One region of the Spirillospora sp. NPDC048823 genome, then DNA from elsewhere that is predicted to be linked to it. Evidence: riboswitches for the same ligand, from Rfam matches in the RefSeq annotation. Region 1 holds a riboswitch; the other holds the start of a gene.
What was found. A riboswitch is a leader RNA that binds a small molecule or an ion and turns the genes downstream of it on or off. The one in region 1 is predicted to bind ZMP and ZTP.
Positions count from the first base shown of each region.

Region 2: it holds a riboswitch for ZMP and ZTP, as region 1 does, so the genes downstream of both, ACGFK0_RS15670 (bifunctional methylenetetrahydrofolate dehydrogenase/methenyltetrahydrofolate cyclohydrolase) here and glyA (serine hydroxymethyltransferase) in region 1, are expected to answer to the same signal.

Region 1 is NZ_JBICUT010000005.1:400,749-411,013, forward strand. Features, by position in the region: gene ACGFK0_RS15330 (MmgE/PrpD family protein) at 1-78, shown strand, start outside; gene ACGFK0_RS15335 (aspartate/glutamate racemase family protein) at 179-910, shown strand; gene ACGFK0_RS15340 (cytochrome P450) at 937-1,785, shown strand; gene ACGFK0_RS15345 (isocitrate lyase/phosphoenolpyruvate mutase family protein) at 1,782-2,546, shown strand; gene ACGFK0_RS15350 (GNAT family N-acetyltransferase) at 2,572-3,189, opposite strand; gene ACGFK0_RS15355 (carboxymuconolactone decarboxylase family protein) at 3,182-3,868, opposite strand; gene ACGFK0_RS15360 (GNAT family N-acetyltransferase) at 4,033-5,160, shown strand; gene ACGFK0_RS15365 (class I SAM-dependent methyltransferase) at 5,144-5,998, shown strand; gene glyA (serine hydroxymethyltransferase) at 5,995-7,266, opposite strand; ZMP/ZTP riboswitch at 7,320-7,406, opposite strand; gene ACGFK0_RS15375 (substrate-binding and VWA domain-containing protein) at 7,885-9,558, shown strand; gene ACGFK0_RS15380 (RNA polymerase-binding protein RbpA) at 9,674-10,048, opposite strand; gene secG (preprotein translocase subunit SecG) at 10,131-10,265, opposite strand, start outside.
Region 2 is NZ_JBICUT010000006.1:2,106-12,370, reverse strand. Features, by position in the region: gene purN (phosphoribosylglycinamide formyltransferase) at 1-684, shown strand, start outside; gene purH (bifunctional phosphoribosylaminoimidazolecarboxamide formyltransferase/IMP cyclohydrolase) at 665-2,227, shown strand; gene ACGFK0_RS15680 (hypothetical protein) at 2,414-2,593, shown strand; gene ACGFK0_RS15675 (GNAT family N-acetyltransferase) at 2,637-3,242, opposite strand; ZMP/ZTP riboswitch at 3,338-3,423, shown strand; gene ACGFK0_RS15670 (bifunctional methylenetetrahydrofolate dehydrogenase/methenyltetrahydrofolate cyclohydrolase) at 3,488-4,339, shown strand; gene ACGFK0_RS15665 (FHA domain-containing protein) at 4,519-5,232, opposite strand; gene ACGFK0_RS15660 (DUF3017 domain-containing protein) at 5,639-6,124, shown strand; gene ACGFK0_RS15655 (NADP-dependent isocitrate dehydrogenase) at 6,277-7,494, shown strand; gene ACGFK0_RS15650 (malate dehydrogenase) at 7,785-8,774, shown strand; gene ACGFK0_RS15645 (hypothetical protein) at 8,836-9,057, shown strand; gene ACGFK0_RS15640 (protein kinase) at 9,111-10,265, shown strand, end outside.

The sequences.
Region 1 (10,265 bases):
GCCGACCGGATCGCCGACCTCACCCGCGACCTGGCCGCGATGAAGGACCTGGCCCCCCTGACGTCCCTGCTCGCCTAGACGTGCTCCAGCGGGGTGTCCGGCGGGGATGACCGCGGGGCGTGGCAGGCTGGTCGAGCGCTCAGAACGGGCTGCGCGCACTATCGAACAGGAGCGGAACGTGGAGCATCTCGGCATCCTGGCCCACAGCGCGGAAGGCGCGGCACTGTGCTTCCGGACCTTCTGCCAGGAGGGTTTCCGGGAGCTGGGCCCCGACGACCATCCCGACGTGACGCTCGACCTCATCGCGCTGGCGCGGAGCATGCCCGCCTGGGACGCCGGAGACCACGACTCGATCCGGGCGACGCTGGCCGAGAGCGTCCGGCGGCTCGCGGCGGCGGGCGCCGGCTTCTTCGTCTGCCCGGACAACACCGCGCACCTGGCCCTCGAACGGCCCGGCGACGACCTGGCGGTGCCCGGCCTGCACATCGCGCAGGTCGTCGCCGACCAGGCGGCCCGCGACGGCAGGACGCGCGTCGGCGTCCTCGGCACCCGCTACACCATGGACGGCCACGTCTACCCCCGCGAACTGGAGGCGCGCGGCATCGCCGCCGAGGTTCCGGACGCCGGCGACCGGGAGACCGTCAACGGCATCATCTTCGAGGAACTGGTCAACGGGGTCTTCACCGACGACTCGCGCCGGCGGTACGTCCGGATCATCGAGCGGCTCGCCGAACGCGGCTGCGACGCCGTCGCGCTCGTGTGCACCGAGATCCCGCTGCTGGTGACGCCCGCCGACTCGCCGCTGCCGACGCTCGACTCGACACGGCTGCTCGCCCGCGCCGCCTTCGACGTGGCGGTGGGCCGCCGCCCCCTCCCCGCATGGCGCGGCGGACACTTCGACCGGCGGTGAAACGAACCGTCCCTAGATTCGGGGACGTGGAGAACACAGACCTGGTCGTCACCGGCCACGCCGACGTCATCGTCGTGTTGAGCGACGCCCGCTTCACCGTCCCGCCCGCCGTGGGCGACGCCCGGCCGCACTCGCTGGCGTGGCTCCGCCAGACGGTGTGCCGGTTCAGCGAGGGCGCCGACCATGAACGGCGCCGCTCCATCGTCGTGGACGAACTGGACGCCATCGACCCTGATCGCCTGCGGCTCCGCGCCCGCGACCGCGTCCTGGCCGGCGACGACCCCGAGCTGGTACCGGTCCTCGTGCTCGGCGAGGCGCTCGGCGTCACCGACCTCGGCACCCTGGGGCACGCCGTTCCCCTCGCGGCGTCCGGGTACCTCACCGGCGAGGGGCGCGACGGTGCGGACGCGGCCGTCGCGACACTCGTCCGGCTCCTCGGCCCCGGGCCGGACGAGCGGATCGCGGGCCGCATTGCCGTCCTCGTGCAGGCGTGCGAGGCGACCGCCGCGCTCGTCCGCGCGGCACTGCCGTACGCCCGGCGCCCGGAGTCGCGCGGCCGGCCCGCCAGCCGGGTCGTCGCCGAGACGCTGCGGTTCGACCCGCCCGTCCCGGTCATGCGCCGCGTCGCCGCCGAAGGCGCACGGCTGAACGGCCGCGCGATCCCCCGGGGCACCGCCGTGACGCTGGATGTGCGGGCCGCCAACCGCGACCCCGGCGTGTTCGAGAGGCCCGGCCGTTTCGATGCCGACCGGCGGGAACCTCCCCATCTGACGTTCGGCGCGGGCCGGCGGCCGTGCCCCGGCCGCGGCCACGCGCTCCGACTGGCCGCCGGCGTGGTCGAGGCGGTCCCGCACGCGACGGAGGGCGGCCGGTGAGCTTCCGCGAACTGCACCACGGTGACCGTCCGCTGGTCCTGCCGAACGCGTGGGACTTCGCGAGCGGCGCGGCCCTGGTCGAGGCCGGGTTCCCCGCGATCGGGACGACCAGCCTCGGCGTCGCCGCGGCGGCCGGGAAGACCGACGCGGCGGGCGACACCCGGGAGGAGACCCTCGCGCTCGCCCGCGTCCTGTCCCGCCTGCCCGTGCCGGTGACGGTCGACATCGAGGGCGGCTTCTCCACCCGGGCCGCGGACGTCGCCGGGCTCGTCACCGAGCTGGCCTCGTCCGGGATCGCCGGGATCAACCTGGAGGACGGGCGGTCCGACGGCACCCTCACGCCGCTCGACCACCAGGCCACCGTCATCGCCGCGGTGAAACGGGCCGCGCCGCACGTGTTCCTGAACGCCCGCACCGACACGTTCTGGCTGGGCGACCCGGACCGCGACGAGACCCTGCGGCGGGCCCGCGCCTTCGCGGAGGCGGGCGCGGACGGGATCTTCGTCCCGGGAATCGTCGACGACGCCGACATCAAGGCCGTTCTCGACGTCACCGACATCCCGCTGAACGTCCTGTTCATGCCGGGCAAGACCGAGTACTCGCGGATGGCCCGCCTCGGCGTGCACCGCCTGAGCACCGGCTCGCTGCTGTTCCGGAAGGCGCTCCAGGCGACCGTCACCGCGGCCCTCGGCGTCACGGGCGAGGACGGCGGGCCGCCCGCACCCTCGTACGGGGACGTCCAGCGACTCGTCCAGCCCTGATGCCGGCGGCGCAGGGCGGGCGCCCTCAGGGGACGGCGTCGACGATGCGGCGGGATCCGATCCAGCGGGAGCGCTCCGCCGCATAGTAGGCCGCGCCGTCGGGGCCGCCCGGACCGTCCGGCCGGCGGCGCATCCCGAGCTGCAGGGCGATGTCCGCCGACGCCGGGTTCGCCGTGTCGATCTCGGCGGTGACCCGGTGCACGCCGACCACCCCGAACGCGTAGTCGAGCACCGCGCGGGACGCCTCGGCCGCCAGGCCCTGGCCCCACCGGTCCGGCTCCAGGCTGTAGAGGATCTCCACGTCCAGGCCATGCCCGAGCGGCCCGTCGTGGTGGCTGAGCCCCGCCACACCGATCAGCGGCTCACCCGCCGCGGCCCCGTCGATCCCGGCAGTGTCGATCCCGGCCGTGTCGATCCCGGTGGGCCAGCGGGCCGGGCGCATCACCCACAGGCCGTAGCCCTCGGTGGCGAAGTCCCGTTCGCTGGCGTCGATGATCTCCGCCACCTGGACGGCGGAGATCATCCGGTCGTCGAACAGGTGGCGGCGGACGATCGGGCCCGTCCAGTGCGTCAGCAACGCGCCGTGGTCGCTCATCGCCACCGGGTGCAGGACGAGCCGGACCGTGCGCAGGACCTCAGACATCCCCGTCCTCCGCGGCGGCGTCCCCCTCGGCGGGCCACCCGGGCGGGGTCTCCCCGTCGGGGACGCCCACCCGGAACACGCGCAGCTGAAGCGCCAGCGCCTTGTAGTACCCGACGAGGGTGACCAGCTCCACGACGGCGGTGCGCCCCAGCGTGGCCACCGCCTCGGTGAACACGGCGTCGCCTAGGTCGTTCTCGGCGGCGAGCTGCCGCGTCGCCTCGTAGACGACGCGTTCGCGGACGTCGGCGAGCATGGGGGCGCGGCCCTCGCGCAGCGCGTCCATCTCGTCGTCGCCGAGCCCGGCCCGGCGCCCGATCCGCTCGTGCGCGTACCACTCGTAGTCGGACCGGACGTGCGCGGCCACGACCAGCGTCGCGATCTCCCGCTCGCGCTTGGTGAACGCGGTGCGGAAGCGCAGGGCGACCCCGAGGTCCTGCAGCGGCAGGCCCACGGACGGGCTGTAGAGCATCGCGTTGAACGGGCCGTGGAGGCGGCCCGAGTCGTCGGCCATGCCGAACGGCGGCGTGCGGCCGGTGGCGCGCGGGCCGCCGGTCAGCGCCTCGTAGACGGTTCGCTGCTCGTCGCTGAGCGAGCCGGGGAGCAGCAGGGGGAGCCGGGTCGTGGACGGACCGCGCGGAGGTCGGTCGTTGACAGGCTCACCGGTCACGGGGTCGATCACTCACCGCACGGTAGGCGGTCCGCCCTGGCCGCTCAAGTCCCCGTCCGGTATGTGAAACCCCTGGCACACCGTGACGTAGCGGTCGCGTAACACCGGTCGGCGAACCTGGTCGCCGACCGCACCGGAGACGAACGGGCACCCGGCCCCGTGAAGGGAACGTTCCAATGCCGCTGTTGCGCATCCGCACCGCGATCGAGGACAGGCCCGGACGCCTCGCCCTGCTCACCGCCGCACTCGGCCGGCGAGGCGCGAACATCCTCGGCCTGTCCGTCCAGATGGACACCGAAGGCGTTGTGGACGAGTTCATCGTGGACGTCCCGCACGGCGGCGCCGACGCGCGCGACCTCGCCGAGACGCTGGGCGCGGCCGGCGGGATCCGCACCGCCGTGCTGCCCGCCCGCCCCCACGAACTGGTCGACGAACCGACCCGCGTCCTCGTCCTGGCGTCCCGGCTGCGCACCGAGCCGCACGCCGTGCCCGCGGTCCTCGGTGAACTGCTCCGCGCCAACGAATCGTCATGGACCACCCCCGGACGGGACGAAACCAGCCAGAGGAAGACCAGGCGGGGAGAAACCGGCCGGGGCGAAACAAGGCGGGACGAAACAGACGCGTGCGTCCTCACCGTCCCGGTGGGACGGGGGCGCGCCGTCCGGCTCCGCAGGTTCGGCCTGCCGTTCACCGCGACCGAGGCGGCCCGGGCGGACGCGCTGGTCCGCGCCGCGCTGCCCGCCGGACCGCGGCGTCCCGCGTCCCACCGCGTCGTGCTGCGCGACGGCACGCGCGTCGTCGTCCGGCCGATCCGGCGGCGCGACGCGGACGCCGTCCGCGCCCTGCACGAGCGCTCCTCCCTCGACAGCCGCCGGATGCGGTACTTCAGCCCGAAGCCGTTCCCGCCGCAGCGTGCGATCGAGCGGTTCTGCGACCCCGCGTACGGCCTCACGCTGGTCGCCGAGGGGCCGGACGGGTCGCTGCTCGCCCTCGCGCACCTCATCCACGTCCTCGACCCGGGCGCCGCCGAAGTCGCGTTCCTGGTCGAGGACGGCTGGCAGGGCCGGGGCCTCGGCCGCGCCCTCGCGGGCCTGCTCATCGCCCTGGGCCGGGACCGCGGCGTGGTGGAACTGCGGGCGACGGCGCTGAGCGAGAACGCGCGGATGAGGCGCCTGCTGACCTCGCTCGGCGGCCGGACCCGGCGCACCGCCGACCCCGCCGTCGTGGAGATCCGGCTGCGGCTGGACGGCCGCCCGGCCGGCCCCGGCACGCTGGCAGGATGGCCGGGTGACCGGCATCTATGACGATCCCTGGGCGTACGAGCTGGCGTGCTCGTTCCGCGACGTGTCCGCCGAGGTGGACGTGCTGCTCGCCTGGTACGCCGAACACCGGGGGCCCGGCCGGGACACGGCGCCCGCGACGGTGCTGGAGCTGGCCGCCGGGCCCGCCGAGCACGCCCGCGAGTTCGCCCGCCGCGGCCCGGCCGCGACCGCCCTCGACCTGAACCCGCGGATGTGCGCCTACGCCGCCGGCGAGGCCACCCGCGCGGACGTGAAGGTGGAGGTCGTCCAGGACGACATGACCCGGTTCGATCTGGGCCGCCGGTTCGACCTCATCGCGACCATGCTCGACTCCACGTCCCACCTGATGACCCTGGACGCGTTCGTCGCGCACCTGCGCCGCGTCGCCGCGCACCTGTCCCCCGGCGGCCTGTACATCGTGGAGATGTCACATCCCCGGGACCGGCTGGGCGACGAACCGACCGTCAGCACCGGCTGGACGGTCGAACGCGGCGGCGTCCACGCCAGCGTGCGCTGGGGCGAGCCGGGCGACCGGCTCGACCCGGTGACGCAGATCGCCGACGACCACGTCACGATGACGATCACCGGCGACGACGAAGCAATCGCGGACGGACGCCCCCGATCCCCCGGCAACGGCGGCGTCACTGCGGGGGGTGTGCGCGTCCTGCGCGACGTCGTCCCCTACCGCTTCTGGACCGCCACCGAACTCGACGCCGCGATCCGCCTGGCCGGCGGCCTGGAGGTGGTGGCGCAGTACGGCGACTTCGGGACCGGAGCGGACACCGTGGCCCTCACCGGCCCCGAAGCCTGGCGCATGATCACGATCCTGCGCGGCGCCTAGGGCGCGGACGTCCAGCCGGGCATCGGGTAGGACGCGAGAAGCTCGCGGACCTGGCCGGCGACCCGCAGGGCGACCGTCTCGTCGTCCTTGGCGGCGGCCTGCACGACCTCGTCGATCCAGGCCGCGACCTGCGGCATCTGCGCCTCCCGCAGCCCGCGGGTGGTGATCGCGGCGGTGCCGATCCGCAGCCCGGACGGGTCGAACGGCTTGCGCGGGTCGAACGGGACCGCGTTGTAGTTCAGCTCGATCCCGGCGCGGTCGAGGGCCTGCGCGGCGGGCTTGCCCGCGACGCCCTTGCTCGTCAGGTCGATCAGGATCAGGTGGTTGTCGGTGCCGCCGGAGATCAGGTCGTAGCCGCGTTCCAGCAGCGCCGCGGCGAGGGCCTTGGCGTTCGCGACGATCTGCCGCGCGTAGCCGGGGAAGTCCCGCTGCGCGGCCTCCCGCAGCGCGACGGCGATCGCGGCGGTGGTGTGGTTGTGCGGGCCGCCCTGCAGGCCGGGGAACACGGCCTTGTCGATCGCCTTCGCGTGCTCGGCCGTCGACATGATCATCGCGCCGCGCGGCCCGCGCAGCGTCTTGTGCGTGGTCGTGGTGATCACGTCGGCGTGGCCGACCGGGGACGGGTGCGCGCCGCCGGCGATCAGGCCCGCGATGTGCGCGATGTCGGCGGCCAGCACCGCGCCGGCCTCACGGGCGATCTCGGCGAACGCCGGGAAGTCGATCGTCCGCGGGATCGCGGTGCCGCCGCACCAGATGAGCTTCGGCCGCTCCTTGAGCGCCAGGTCGCGGACCTGGTCCATGTCGACGCGCCCGGTGTCGGCGCGCACGTCGTACCGGACCGGGGCGAACCATTTGCCGGTGGCCGATACCGACCAGCCGTGCGTGAGGTGGCCGCCCATCGGCAGCGACAGGCCCATCACGGGGTCGCCGGGCTCCAGGAACGCCATGTAGACGGCGAGGTTCGCGGGCGACCCCGAGTACGGCTGGACGTTGGCGTGCTCGACGCCGAACAGCTCCTTCGCCCGGCCGATGGCCAGCAGCTCGATCGGGTCGACGTTCTGCTGCCCCTCGTAGTACCGCTTGCCCGCGTAGCCCTCGGAGTACTTGTTGGTCAGGACGCTGCCGGTGGCCTCCAGGACGGCCGGCGACACGTAGTTCTCCGAGGCGATCAGCCGGATCTTCTCGTACTGGCGGCGGGCCTCGGCCTCCACCAGCCCGGCGATCTCGGGGTCCTGGGCCTGCAGACGGGTTACGGCCGGTTCGTGCATCGTGAGCCTCCGCGCTGTTCGCGCCGGGACTTCGGGCGCCCCGGCGAAGGGGACCCGTACACCCAGGCGCGCGGTGTGCGGACTACTTTCGCTCCCCGGTGGTCGTCTCCACCTTGACTGCGCCAGTCGCGTGGGCGCCATCATACCGAGCGGCGGCCCGCCCGCGCGGTGGCCGCGCCGGAACGAGACGACGAACAACCCGCCCAGCAGGAGCAGCGACCCGGCCGCGACCGGCGCCGACATCCGCTCTCCGAGGACGACGATGGCCAGGCCCGTCGACACGGGCGCCAGCCCGACCACTGCAACGAACACCACCGTGCCAGCGGCACCAGCCACTACCTCAACCCGCAACGACCCAGACCATCGCGATCGTGTCCGAAGGCAGGTTTCGAGCGTGCGAGAAACCTGATCGCGCAGCGAGCCGCAAGGCGAGCCGAAGCGATGCAGCGATCGCACCGCAGTTCCCGCCGAAGGGAGGGCCCCCAGGGCCCGACCGCCAAGGGAAATGCAAAACAAGCAGGCGATTTCGCCGATGCGGTCGGGGCCGGGATGCCCCGACAATTGGCGGCTCACAGTTTCTGGCGCGGGTGTCCGCCGGGCGGGGAGTCGAGGTCGACCTTGAGTGGATCACATAGCGGGAAGGGTCCGCGCACGCGGGGGCGGGCGAGGCGGGTCGCCGCGGTCACGGGGGTGGCGCTGGCGGCGGTGCTCGGCAGTTCGGTGTACGCGTTGTCGGAGGTCCGGGGGTGTTCCGGCCCCGTGCTCAGGCTGGACGTCGCGGTCGCACCGGAGATCGCCGGTGCGGTGTCGGCGGTGGGCGCGGACTTCAACCGGCGGGAGCACAGCGCCGGTGGGAAGTGCGTGCGGGTCGCCGTGCGGGCCTCGGGACCTGCCGGGGTGCAGGCGCTGCTGGCGGGGCGGATTCCGCGTGACGCGGGCGTCCGGCTGCCGGACGTGTGGGTCCCGGACTCGTCGCTCTGGCTGCGGATGCTCGAGCGGCCGCCCGTCGTCGTGGGCGGCGCTCTCGCGCGTTCGCCGCTGGTGGCGGCGCTCCCCCGGAAGGAGGCGGGCCGGGTGAACGGGTCGTGGGGGGATCTGCTGAGCGCGTCGGTGCCGGGGTCGGAGGGCTCCCGGTCCTTCCGGCTGACGCCGGCGGACCCGGCCCGCACGGGTGCGGGGATGATGTCGCTGCTGATCGTCCACGATCTTTACCGGAAGTCGGAGGGGTCCTTCGCGGCGTTCGCGCGTTCGGTGCGGGAGAGCACCGCGCCGGATGTGCGGGGGCAGTTCGCCGCGTTCGAGAGAGGCGGTGACGGGCGGGTCCCGATTCTGCTGACGCCCGAGCAGGCGGTGTGGGCTCACAATCACGGTGCGCCGCCGGTCCCGGCGGAGGCCGTCTATCCCCGTGACGGCACCCTGTCCCTGGACTTCCCGCTCGCCTTGGTCGACGACGGGCCGGCGGTTCGGCTGTTCGCGCGGGCGCTGCGCACCGACCGGGCCCGGGAGGTCTTCCGCGCGCACGGGTTCCGGGACCCGGACGGCGAGCCGCCGGCGGCGTTCGCCGCGGCCGACGGGGTGAAGGCGTGGCAGCCGCCGGGCCTGCCGGCTCCGGGCGCGGCGGAGGTCCGGCGCGTCGCGCAGGCGTGGGCGCGGCTGGCGCTGAGCTCGCGGATGCTGTCGGTGATCGACCTGTCCGGGTCGATGGCCCTGCCCGTCCCCGGTACCCGCCTCACCAGGCTTCAGGCGATCGCCCAGGCGTCGCAGCGGGGACTGGCGCTGCAACCGGACGACACCGAACTCGGCCAGTGGGTGTTCTCCACGCGGATGGACGGCGACCGGGACTGGCGGGAGACCGTGCCGATGGGGCCGCTCGGCCGGCGGATCGGCTCGACGACCCGCCGCCAGCGGATCCTCAGCACCCTCTCGTCGCTGCGCCCGAAGCCGGACGGCGACACCGGCCTCTACGACACGCTGCTGGCCGCGGTCCGGTACATGCGCGAGACCCACCGGCCCGAAATGATCAACACGGTGCTGGTGTTCACCGACGGCCGCAACGAGGACCCGGACGGGCCGTCGCTCGCCGCGACGCTGACGGCGCTGCGCAAGGGGCGCGACCCGGCCCGCCCCGTCCAGATCATCGTGATCGGGTTCGGCCCGGACGTCGACACCGCCGAACTCGGCAAGATCGCCGAGGCGACCGGCGGCAGCGTCTACACCGCACAGCGACCGCAGGACATCCTGCGGATCTTCGGCCAGGCCACGGCGCGCCGCCTCTGCGCCCCCGACTGCTGATCCCGCTCACGCCGGCGGTCGGCCCGTTCACGGGCCCCCGCACGTGCACGGGCTCCCGTGACCGCACGTGCGGTCACGGGAGCCCGGTCCTTCACGGTTCAGGGAGGCAGGGGCGTCAGGGGCGCCCCGCGGACTCCAGGGCCCGCTTGACGGCGGCGCGCTTCTCGCGGAGCTTGGCGAGCGCCTCCTCGAGGATGGCCTCGCCGTCCTCGTCGCTGCGCCGCTCCTTCACGTACGCCAGGTGCGTCTTGTACGGCTCGGTCTTCGGCGGGGCCGGAGGGTTCTCCGAGTCCTGGCCGGCCGGGAACCCGCAGCGCGGGCAGTCCCATGTCTCCGGGACCGCGACGTCGGTCGCGAAACTGGGACGGGTCTCGTGCCGGTTGGCGCAGTAGAACGTCACCCAGACGCGGGGGGCGGCGTCGCCGCGCTCCGCCTCTCCCATCGGACCGGCCCCGACGCGGCTGCCCCGAATCGCGTTACCACTACCCACGGAGTTACTCCTCGCTCGGTGTTTCCGCCGCCGCCCGTGCCCTCCAGGACGGCGCGGCGCTCGCATATGCCTGACGGGTCGTTCAGCCGGCGCCGTTGCTCTTGAACAGCAGCCCGAGGACGACGATGGAGGCGAACCAGATCACGCCGACGCCGACGGTCAGCCGGTCGAGGTTGCGCTCCACCACCGACGACCCGCCCAGGGACGTCGAGATGCC
Region 2 (10,265 bases), on a different contig from region 1:
GTGTCCGCCCGGCTCGTCGTCCTCGTCTCCGGCGCGGGGACCAACCTACAAGCGCTGCTCGACGCGTGCGCGGATCCAGCCTACGGGGCGAAAGTGGTGGCCGTGGGAGCGGACCGTCCCGATACCGGCGGAAACGCCCGCGCCGAACGATCAGGTCTGCCCACTTTCACCGTCCGCATCCCCGATTTCCCGTCTCGCGACGAATGGGACGCGGCGCTGACGGAGGCGGTCGCCGAGCACGCACCGGACCTGGTGGTCTCCGCCGGGTTCATGAAGATCTTCGGGCCGCGTTTCCTGGCCGCGTTCGGCGGCCGGACGGTCAACACCCATCCGGCGCTGCTGCCGTCGTTCCCCGGCGCCCACGCCGTACGGGACGCCCTGGCGTACGGCGTGAAGGTGACGGGCTGTACCGTTCACTTCGTCGACGAAGGCGTGGACACCGGACCCGTCATCGCCCAGGAGACCGTTCCCGTGGGCCGGCATGACGACGAGGACTCCCTGCACGAGCGGATCAAGCAGGTGGAGCGCCGGCTCCTGGTCGACGTCGTCGGACGGCTCGCCCGCGACGGCTGGACCGCGCACGGCAGGCGGGTCTCGATGAAGTGCAGGACCTGTGGTGATGCGTCCGAGAGTGGTTCGTCCGATGAAGAGGGGAGCTCGGCCGGTGAGTCGGGTGGCGATTAAGCGCGCGCTGATCAGCGTGTACGACAAGACCGGGCTGGAGGAGCTGGCCCGCGGCCTGCACGAGGCGGGTGTGGAGATCGTCTCGACCGGGTCGACGGCGGGGCGGATCTCCTCCGCCGGCGTCCCGGTGATGAGGGTCGAGAAGCTCACCGGGTTCCCCGAGTGCCTGGACGGCCGGGTCAAGACCCTGCACCCGAAGGTGCACGCGGGCCTGCTCGCCGACCGCCGCAAAGAGGACCACCTCCAGCAGCTGGACGACCTGGCCGTCGAGCCGTTCGACCTGGTCGTGGCGAACCTGTACCCGTTCGCCGACACGGTCGACTCGGGCGCCAGGCCCGACGAGTGCGTCGAGCAGATCGACATCGGCGGCCCGACGATGGTCCGCGCCGCCGCGAAGAACCACGCGAGCGTCTCCGTCATCGTCGACCCGTCCGCCTACGGCGCCGTCCTGGACGCCGTGAAGGGCGGCGGTTTCACGCTGGAGGAGCGGCGCCGCCTGGCCGCGCGGGCCTTCGCGCACACCGCGTCCTACGACGTGGCCGTGGCGTCGTGGTTCGCGAGCAGCTACGCGCCGGACGAGACGGCCGCGCAAGCGCAGTGGCCCGACTTCCTCGGCGTGACGTGGGAGCGCGCGAACGTCCTCCGCTACGGCGAGAACCCCCACCAGCGCGCCGCCCTCTACACCGACGCGTCCGGCGGCGGTCTCGCCGGGGCGGAGCAGCTGCACGGCAAGGAGATGTCGTACAACAACTACGTGGACGCGGACGCCGCCCGCCGCGCCGCCCACGACTTCACCGAACCCGCCGTCGCGATCATCAAGCACGCCAACCCGTGCGGCATCGCGGTCGGCGCGGACGTCGCCGAGGCGCACCGCAAGGCGCACGCCTGCGACCCGCTGTCGGCGTTCGGCGGCGTGATCGCGGTGAACCGGCCGGTCACCGTCGCGATGGCCGAGCAGGTCGCGGAGATCTTCACCGAGGTGCTGGTCGCGCCCGCGTTCGAGGACGGCGCCCTCGACGTCCTGACCCGCAAGAAGAACATCCGGCTGCTGCGCTGCCCGCAGGGCCCCGCGAACCAGGCCGAGTACCGGCGGATCGACGGCGGTGTCCTGCTGCAGGGCGTCGACCGCGTGGACGCCGCCGGCGACGACCCGTCCACCTGGGAGCTGAAGACCGGCCCCGCCGCGGACGAGGCCGTGCTCGCCGACCTCGCGTTCGCCTGGCGGGCCGTCCGCTCGGTGAAGTCCAACGCGATCCTGCTGGCCGCGGACGGCGCCACCGTCGGCGTCGGCATGGGCCAGGTCAACCGCGTCGACTCCGCCAAACTCGCGGTCGCGCGGGCCGGGGAGGAGCGGGCCGCGTCCGCCGTGGGCGCGTCCGACGCGTTCTTCCCCTTCCCGGACGGCCTTGAGGTGCTCGCCGAGGCGGGTGTGCGGGCGATCGTGGAACCCGGCGGGTCCGTCAACGACGACAAGGTGATCGCCGCCGCGGAGAAGGCCGGAATCAGCCTCTACTTCACCGGCGTGCGCCACTTCTTCCACTGAGCAGCCCCGCTGGTCGGGCGCTGATCGGGCGCTGATCGGGCGCGGACCCGGTGTGGCGGAGAACACCGCCGCATCGGGTTTGAGTCGTCGCCTTCCCGGTTCGGTGCGGGTAGCCTCGGCTGGGCCGCGCCTCATGACCGCTTCTTGACTCCGGCGCGACCGTTCCATTGTTGAAGGGCTGGCGCCATGGACGTGCTGTTGTCGCTCATGCTGGGCGTGGTCTACCGGGCGGACACGCTGCTGATGGAGTCTCGGCAGATGATCGGCCTGCTCGCCGCCTTCCTCGCGGCGGTCCTCGCCGCCCAGCTCGGCTGGCACGGCACCGACCGCCTGATCGCCTGGCGGCAGGGCTCCTCCGAGGACTGACCGACCCCGAAGACCCGGCGGCCCCGGACGGATGGCGGGTGTTTCAGCGGAGCCGCGCCCGCAGCGCCTCGGCCGCGGCGGGCCAGTCGTCGTCCGTCATCCCGTAGGCGGCGGTGTCGCGGATCGACCCGTCCTCCCGGATCCGGTGCTTGCGGTGGATCCCCTCGAACGTCGCCCCGAGACGCTCGATCGCCGCACGTGACCGCCCGTTGCCCGCGTGGGTGTGCCAGCCGACCCGGATCGCGCCCAGCTCGTCGAACGCGCGTCCCATCAGCAGCAGCTTCGCCTCGGTGTTGACACCGGACCGGTGCCACCGCGCGCCGAGCCAGGTGTGCCCGATGCACAGTGCCCGATGGGACGGCGTGACCTCGTAGTACGACGTCATCCCGGCGACCTCCCCGGTCTGCGCGTCGATCTGCGCCCACGGAAGCTGGAAGCGCTTCTCGTGGCGCGCGAGGGCCTTGCCGACCAGTGCGCACATGTCGTCCGCGGTCGCGGGCTGCCGCTCGCTCAGCCACGTCCAGACGGCGGGGTCCTTGGACGCCTCGAACAGCCCCTCGGCGTGCCTGGGGGACAGCGGCTCCAGCCGGACGTACCGCCCGCTCAGGACGGGGCGCTCGAACCATTCGTGACGCGTGCCATGACTCATGCGGATCACGCTAAAAGCACGGGGGCGGTACCCGGCAGAGCCACCTGACGCTGATTTCCGCGTGCCACTCGGCCGCGGGTGGGCCGGATACCATGGATTCTTCACGCGACTGGCGCGGTCAAGGTGGATCACCACCGGGGAGCGAACGACAGTCCGGACACCGCGCGCCTGGGTGGACGGGACCCCATGGCGGCCGGGCTCCAAGCCGGGCCCGGGCCCTGGTGAGACCCCACGCGGAGGAACGCATGACGGCACAGATTCTGGACGGCAAGGCCACGGCCGCCGAGATCCGCTCGAACCTCAAGGTACGCGTCGAGGCGCTCCGCGACCGCGGCGTGACCGTCGGCCTCGGCACGGTCCTCGTCGGCGACGACCCCGGCAGCCACTCCTACGTCGGCATGAAGCACCGCGACTGCGCCGAGGTCGGCATCGAGAGCATCCGCCGCGACCTGCCCGCCACCGCCGCGCAGGACGACGTCGAACGCGCCGTCGCCGAACTGAACGCCGACCCGGCCTGCACCGGCTACATCGTCCAGCTTCCGCTGCCGAAGGGCCTGGACGAGCAGCGCGTCCTGGAGCGGATCGACCCGTCCAAGGACGCCGACGGCCTGCACCCGACGAACCTCGGGCGGCTCGTCCTCATGCAGCCCGGCCCGCTGCCGTGCACGCCGAAGGGCATCATCGAGCTGCTGCGCCGCTTCGACGTCCCGATCAAGGGCGCCGAGGTCACCGTCGTCGGCCGCGGCATCACCGTCGGACGTTCGCTCGGCCTCCTGCTGACCCGCCGCACCGAGAACGCGACCGTCACCCTCTGCCACACCGCCACCCGCGACCTGGCCGAGCACACCCGCAAGGCCGACATCGTCGTCGCCGCCGCCGGTGTCCCCGGCCTCATCACCGGCGACATGGTCAAGCCGGGCGCCGCCGTCCTGGACGTCGGCGTGTCCCGTGTGGACGGCAAGCTCGCCGGGGACGTCGCCGCCGACGTCCGCGACGTCGCCGGCTGGGTCGCGCCGAACCCGGGCGGCGTCGGCCCGATGACCCGCGCGATGCTGCTCGCGAACGTCGTGGAGGCCGCCGAGCGGCGGCCCGCCTGACACGCGGCGCGACGCACGTCCCGTGCCCGGCAAGCGGAGGCCGCCACCAGCACCCCGGTGGCGGCCTCCGCCGATACTGCGCCGGACGGAGCCGCGCCGTCACATGCGCGGCCCCGTACGGGCCGGTTCAGCGATCGCCCTCGTGTCGCGCTGCCGGAGAGGGCGACCGCAGGTTCATCTCAGCTCGCCCTCCGTCCCGCCGCGCTCGGCGCCGCACGATTCGGGGCGGTGGCATGGCCGTGTCCCGTGCCCGTCCTGCGGGTCTCGGCCGTGCCGCGGACCCCCGGGACCCGCCCGTCCATCGGCGGGCGGCCCTGCGGGACGTGCACCGGCGGCAGCGGCCGGACGAGGCCCATGGCGATGACCTCGTTGGCGAGCCGCGTGCGCCGGTTGGCGCCCTCGGGGATCCGGAACTTCTGGTAGAGGCGCAGCAGATGCTGCTTGACGGCCGCCTCCGTCACCACGAGCTCGCCGGCGATGTCGCGTGCCGTGGCGGGGGCCACGAACGCCTCGTCGGAGAGTGCGGGACGGCAGAGCGAGGTCAGCACGTCGACCTCGCGGCGGGTGAGCTCGGGTGCGACGGCACGCCTCAGTTCGACGTCCGGGTCGACCTCCTCACGGGGGATGCCCCCCATCCGGCAGCGCGCCGTGCCGAAGCTGACGACGTCACCGTCCTCCAGGACACGGCGGGCGATCGGCCTGCCGTTAACTCGGGTCCCGTTACGGGACAGGCCCATGTCCACCACGTAGATGTACGGACCACGTCGGACGATCTCTGCGTGCAATTGGGACACACTCGGGTCGTCGAGGCGTACGTCGACTCCTCTCCCTCTCCCGACCGTCGTCACGTCGGGGCGCAGCGGCACCACCAGCCCGCTGTCCTCGATCCGCATGAACGGCCCCTCCACGGCAGTCCTCCCAGCTAGTTAGCGACCCCTGTCTGCCGGGTTACCCGGGCGCGTCACCGTCACACCCTCCTACTGGCGAGTAGCACCGATGGCGCAGGGCATTCGGGCCTCTCGGGCATCCCTGCGGCCCCTTCCGTCCCGCCCACTTTTCCGTCCCGTCCGACAAGCCCGGCACCCCCGGACCTGCGGATGATCCCCGCGATGTGCGGCGGCGGACGAACGCCGCCCACCGGAAGAGGCCCACCGGACGAGTCGTGCCGAGCCCCGGATGCCGATACCGTGAGCCGAGCGGAGCTCGTCCGTTGAATGGCGGCGGGTGGGGGCTGGAGGACGGTGAGCCGAGCGGAGCTCGTCCGTTGAATGGCGGCGGGTGGGGGCTGGAGGACGGACCATGAGCACCGAGGTGCACCGGCGGAGGCGCAGGGCGCCGCGCGGCAGAGGCGCCGCGCCGCACTGGCTCGCGCAACTGCCCTACCTGATCGTGCTCAGCGGCGTCGGCGCCGGCCTCACGCTCTGCGCCTTCAACTACTTCCGCAAGGGATCGGGCCTGATGGCGGCCGCGCTGCTCATCGGCGCGCTCGCCCGGCTCCTGCTGCCGGAGTCCCAGCTCGGCCCGCTCGCCGTCCGCAGCAGGTCCATCGACTGCTGGACGCTCGTGATCCTCGGCGAAATGGTCGCGTTCGTGTCGCTGAGCGTGCCGCCGATGAACAAGACCGGGCTCGTCCTCGCGGGCGCCTTCGGGGTGCTGATCCTGCTCACCCTGGTGGCGCGCGGTGTGAAGCTTCTCATCACCGGACGCCGGGCCGGTCCGCAGGGCGGAGACGTCGCCCCAGGTGAGGGCGGTCATGGACGTCCGGAACCGCCGGGTCAGGTCTAGACCTCCCGAACGCCTCGGCTAGCCTTGCCAGTTGAGCCTTACAAGGACCGAGTCCCTTGCGTCCGGGGTGTCCCGGCGGCCCGACACCGCCACGCCCACCGGGGATGTGAGGGCTCACCGCTGGCCAGGTGTAGGAAAGGGACAGCAGCAGCATGCCCAAGATCAAAGTAGCGGGCCCGGTCGTCGAACTCGACGGCGACGAAATGACGCGGATCATCTGGAAATTCATCAAGGACCAGCTGATCCTGCCTTACCTCGATGTGGACCTTAAGTACTACGACCTGGGAATGGAACACCGTGACGCCACGGACGACCAGGTCACGATCGACGCCGCCAACGCGATCCGCGAGCACGGCGTCGGTGTCAAGTGCGCGACCATCACCCCCGACGAGGCGCGCGTCGAGGAGTTCGGCCTGAAGAAGATGTGGCGGTCCCCCAACGGGACGATCCGCAACATCCTGGGCGGCGTGGTGTTCCGCGAGCCGATCATCTGCTCCAACATCCCCCGGCTCGTCCCCGGCTGGACCAAGCCGATCATCATCGGCCGCCACGCGCACGGCGACCAGTACAAGGCCACCGACTTCGTGGTCCCCGGCCCCGGCACGGTGATGCTCACCTACACCCCCGAGGACGGCGGCGAGCCCATCGAGATGGAGGTCGCGAAGTTCACCGGCGGCGGTGTCGCCATGGGCATGTACAACTACGACGCCTCGATCCGCGACTTCGCGCGGGCGACGATGCGGTACGCGCTGGAGCGCGGGATGCCGCTGTACCTGTCGACGAAGAACACGATCCTCAAGGCCTACGACGGCCGCTTCAAGGACCTCTTCCAGGAGATCTACGAGAGCGAGTTCAAGGCCGAGTTCGAGTCCAAGGGGCTCAGCTACGAGCACCGCCTCATCGACGACATGGTCGCGGCGGCGCTCAAGTGGGAGGGCGGGTTCGTCTGGGCCGCCAAGAACTACGACGGCGACGTCCAGTCCGACACCCTCGCGCAGGGCTTCGGCTCCCTCGGCCTCATGACGTCCGTCCTCATGACCCCCGACGGCAAGACCGTCGAGGCCGAGGCCGCGCACGGCACGGTGACCCGGCACTACCGGCAGCACCAGCAGGGCAAGCCGACGTCGACCAACCCCATCGCGTCGATCTTCGCCTGGACCCGCGGCTTCGAGCACCGCGGCAAGCTCGACAACCAGCCCGAAGTCACCAACTTCGCGCAGCAGGTCGAGCGGGTCTGCATCGAGACCGTCGAGAGCGGCCAGATGACCAAGGACTTGGCCCTCCTCGTCGGCCGCGACACGCCCTTCTTGACCACGCAGGAATTTCTGGAGGCCCTCGACACCAACCTCCAGAAGAAGATCAACGGCTGATACGCCTCTCAGCACTGTTAGTGTTCGTGCGAATGCTCCTTGCTGATGCGAGGGTGACCCCCAGCCCGAGGTGAGCGAGTTCGCCCGGACGCTGTGCTCCCCGCGCACGCAGGGTTAAGGCCGTCCCGGATGCGTCCGGGGCGGCCTTTCGCGTGTTCGCCATGCCGGTTGGTGCACCTGGGCGATGGCGGGTAGGGGGTGCGCGATAGCCTGTGGCACGGAAATATCTCGACGGCGAGAGATCCCGCGCGGCGGCGGGCTCCAGGTCACCAGCAGCAGGAGAAGGACGCATGACTCGCACCCCAGTCACCGTTACCGTTACCGGCGCCGCGGGCCAGATTGGCTACGCGCTGCTGTTCCGCATCGCGTCCGGGCACCTCCTGGGCGCGGACGTACCCGTACGCCTGCGGCTGTTGGAGATTCCGCAGGCGGTGAAGGCCGCCGAGGGCACCGCGATGGAACTGGACGATTGCGCGTTCCCGCTGCTGTCCGGCATCGACATCCTCGACGACGCGACCAAGGCGTTCGACGGCGCCAACGTGGCCCTGCTGGTCGGGGCGCGGCCCCGGACGAAGGGCATGGAGCGCGGCGACCTGCTGGAGGCCAACGGCGGCATCTTCAAGCCGCAGGGCGAGGCCATCAACGCCGGCGCCGCCGACGACATCAAGGTCCTGGTGGTCGGCAACCCGGCCAACACCAACGCCCTGATCGCGCAGCAGCACGCCCCGGACGTCCCGGCCGGCCGCTTCACCGCGATGACGCGCCTCGACCACAACCGCGCCCTCGCGCAGCTGTCGAAGAAGGCGGGGGTGTCGGTCGCCGACATCCGCAAGCTGACGATCTGGGGCAACCACTCGGCCACCCAGTACCCGGACATCTTCCACGCCGAGATCTCCGGCAAGAACGCCGCCGAGACGGTGAACGACCAGGCGTGGCTGGAGAACGACTTCATCCCGACCGTCGCCAAGCGCGGCGCCGCCATCATCGAGGCGCGGGGCGCGTCGTCGGCCGCGTCCGCCGCGTCCGCCGCGATCGACCACGTGCACACCTGGGTGAACGGCACCGCCGACGGCACCTGGACGTCCATGGCCGTCGTGTCGGACGGCTCCTACGGCGTGCCCGAGGGCCTCATCTCGTCGTTCCCGGTCACCACCGAGAACGGCAAGTGGGAGATCGTCCAGGGCCTGGACATCAACGACTTCTCCCGCACCCGCATCGACGCGTCCGTGAACGAGCTGTCCGAGGAGCGCGACGCCGTCCGCAAGCTCGGCCTCATCTGAGTTTCCCAAGGTGCGCCCCGGACCGGTGTGTGGTCCGGGGCTCTTTTCTTCTTTGCTATGGATGGATGGAGGGCGTGCGGTCGCGGTGAAGGTGGTCTGGGCCGGGCTCGCGGAAGATCCAGGGTTTCGGCGGCGGTTCGTCCGTGAGGTGGAGGCGGCCCGCCGGGTGAGCGGCTTCTTCACGGGCCTCCTGGCCCTGGGCGCGCTAGCCTTCCTGACCTCCGACCGGACGGCAAGCCCGGTCCTCGAACGAACCGGCACCGACCTCTCCGAACGCGAGTAAACACCCGGCGCGTACGGCTGGTGGATCGTCGGGGTTTTGATCATGATTAGGGGGTGGATGGCAGGGAGAGTGTGGTGGGGGTGTTGTCGGGGCGTTATGAGCTCCTGGAGCCGTTGGGGCGCGGCGGTATGGGGGTGGTGTATCGGGCGCGTGACCAGCGGTTGGATCGGCTCGTGGCCGTCAAGGTGATGCCTGCTCAGATGCTGCGCGACGAGGGTTTCCGGGCCCGGTTCCGGAGGGAGGCGCGGGCGGTGGCGGGCTTGTCGCATCCCAATATCGCGGTCATCCACGACAGCGGCGAGGATGACGAGGGTGAAAGGCCGGTTCCGTATCTGGTCATGGAGCTGGTGGAGGGAAGGACGCTGGCCGATCTGCTGCGCGAGGCGCCGCCTACCCCTGCAGAGGCCGGGCAGATCGCGGTGGCGGTCCTAGAGGCGTTGGAGCACAGCCACGGGCGAGGGGTGGTGCACCGCGACATCAAGCCCGTCAACATCATGGTTCGCCGCGTCGGCGGCCGGATGCGAGCGAAGGTGCTGGATTTCGGGATCGCCAAGCTCATGTCGGAGACCGCGACCCGGTTGACCGCCACCGGATTGGTGATCGGCACCCCGTCCTACATGTCGCCCGAGCAGGCCGATGGCGAGGCCGCCGATGCGTGCTCCGATCTGTACTCCACCGGATGCGTGTTGTACGAGATGCTCACCGGCCGACCGCCCTTCACGGGCGACTCGCACAGCGTCGTGCTCTTCCAGCACCTGAACAAGACCCCGCCGCCGCCTTCACAGTTGAACTCGGTTCTGGATTTCTTCTGGGATCAGGTGCTGGCGACCGCGCTGGCCAAAGACCCGCAGCAGCGCTACCGGGACGCCGCGGCGATGCGACAGGCCATCGAGACCGGCGCGACCGCCCCCAGCCAGGCGCCCCCGCAGACTCCGCCCCCCACGTCGGCCCGCTTCGACGCCCCAACGCGGATCCACGTCGCTGCCGCGCCGCACCGGATCCTGACCCGCCGCCACCTGCTCACCGTACTCGGCGCCGGATTGGGGACCGCAGGCCTGGTCGCCATCCTGCCGGCCGCCACGCGCGACATCCTCACCAGGGAAGACAGCAACGCCCCTCAGATCCTCAACAACCACACCGGCGCCGTCCGCTCGGTGGCGTTCAGTCCGGACGGCAAGCTCCTGGCCAGTTGCAGCAACGACGAAACC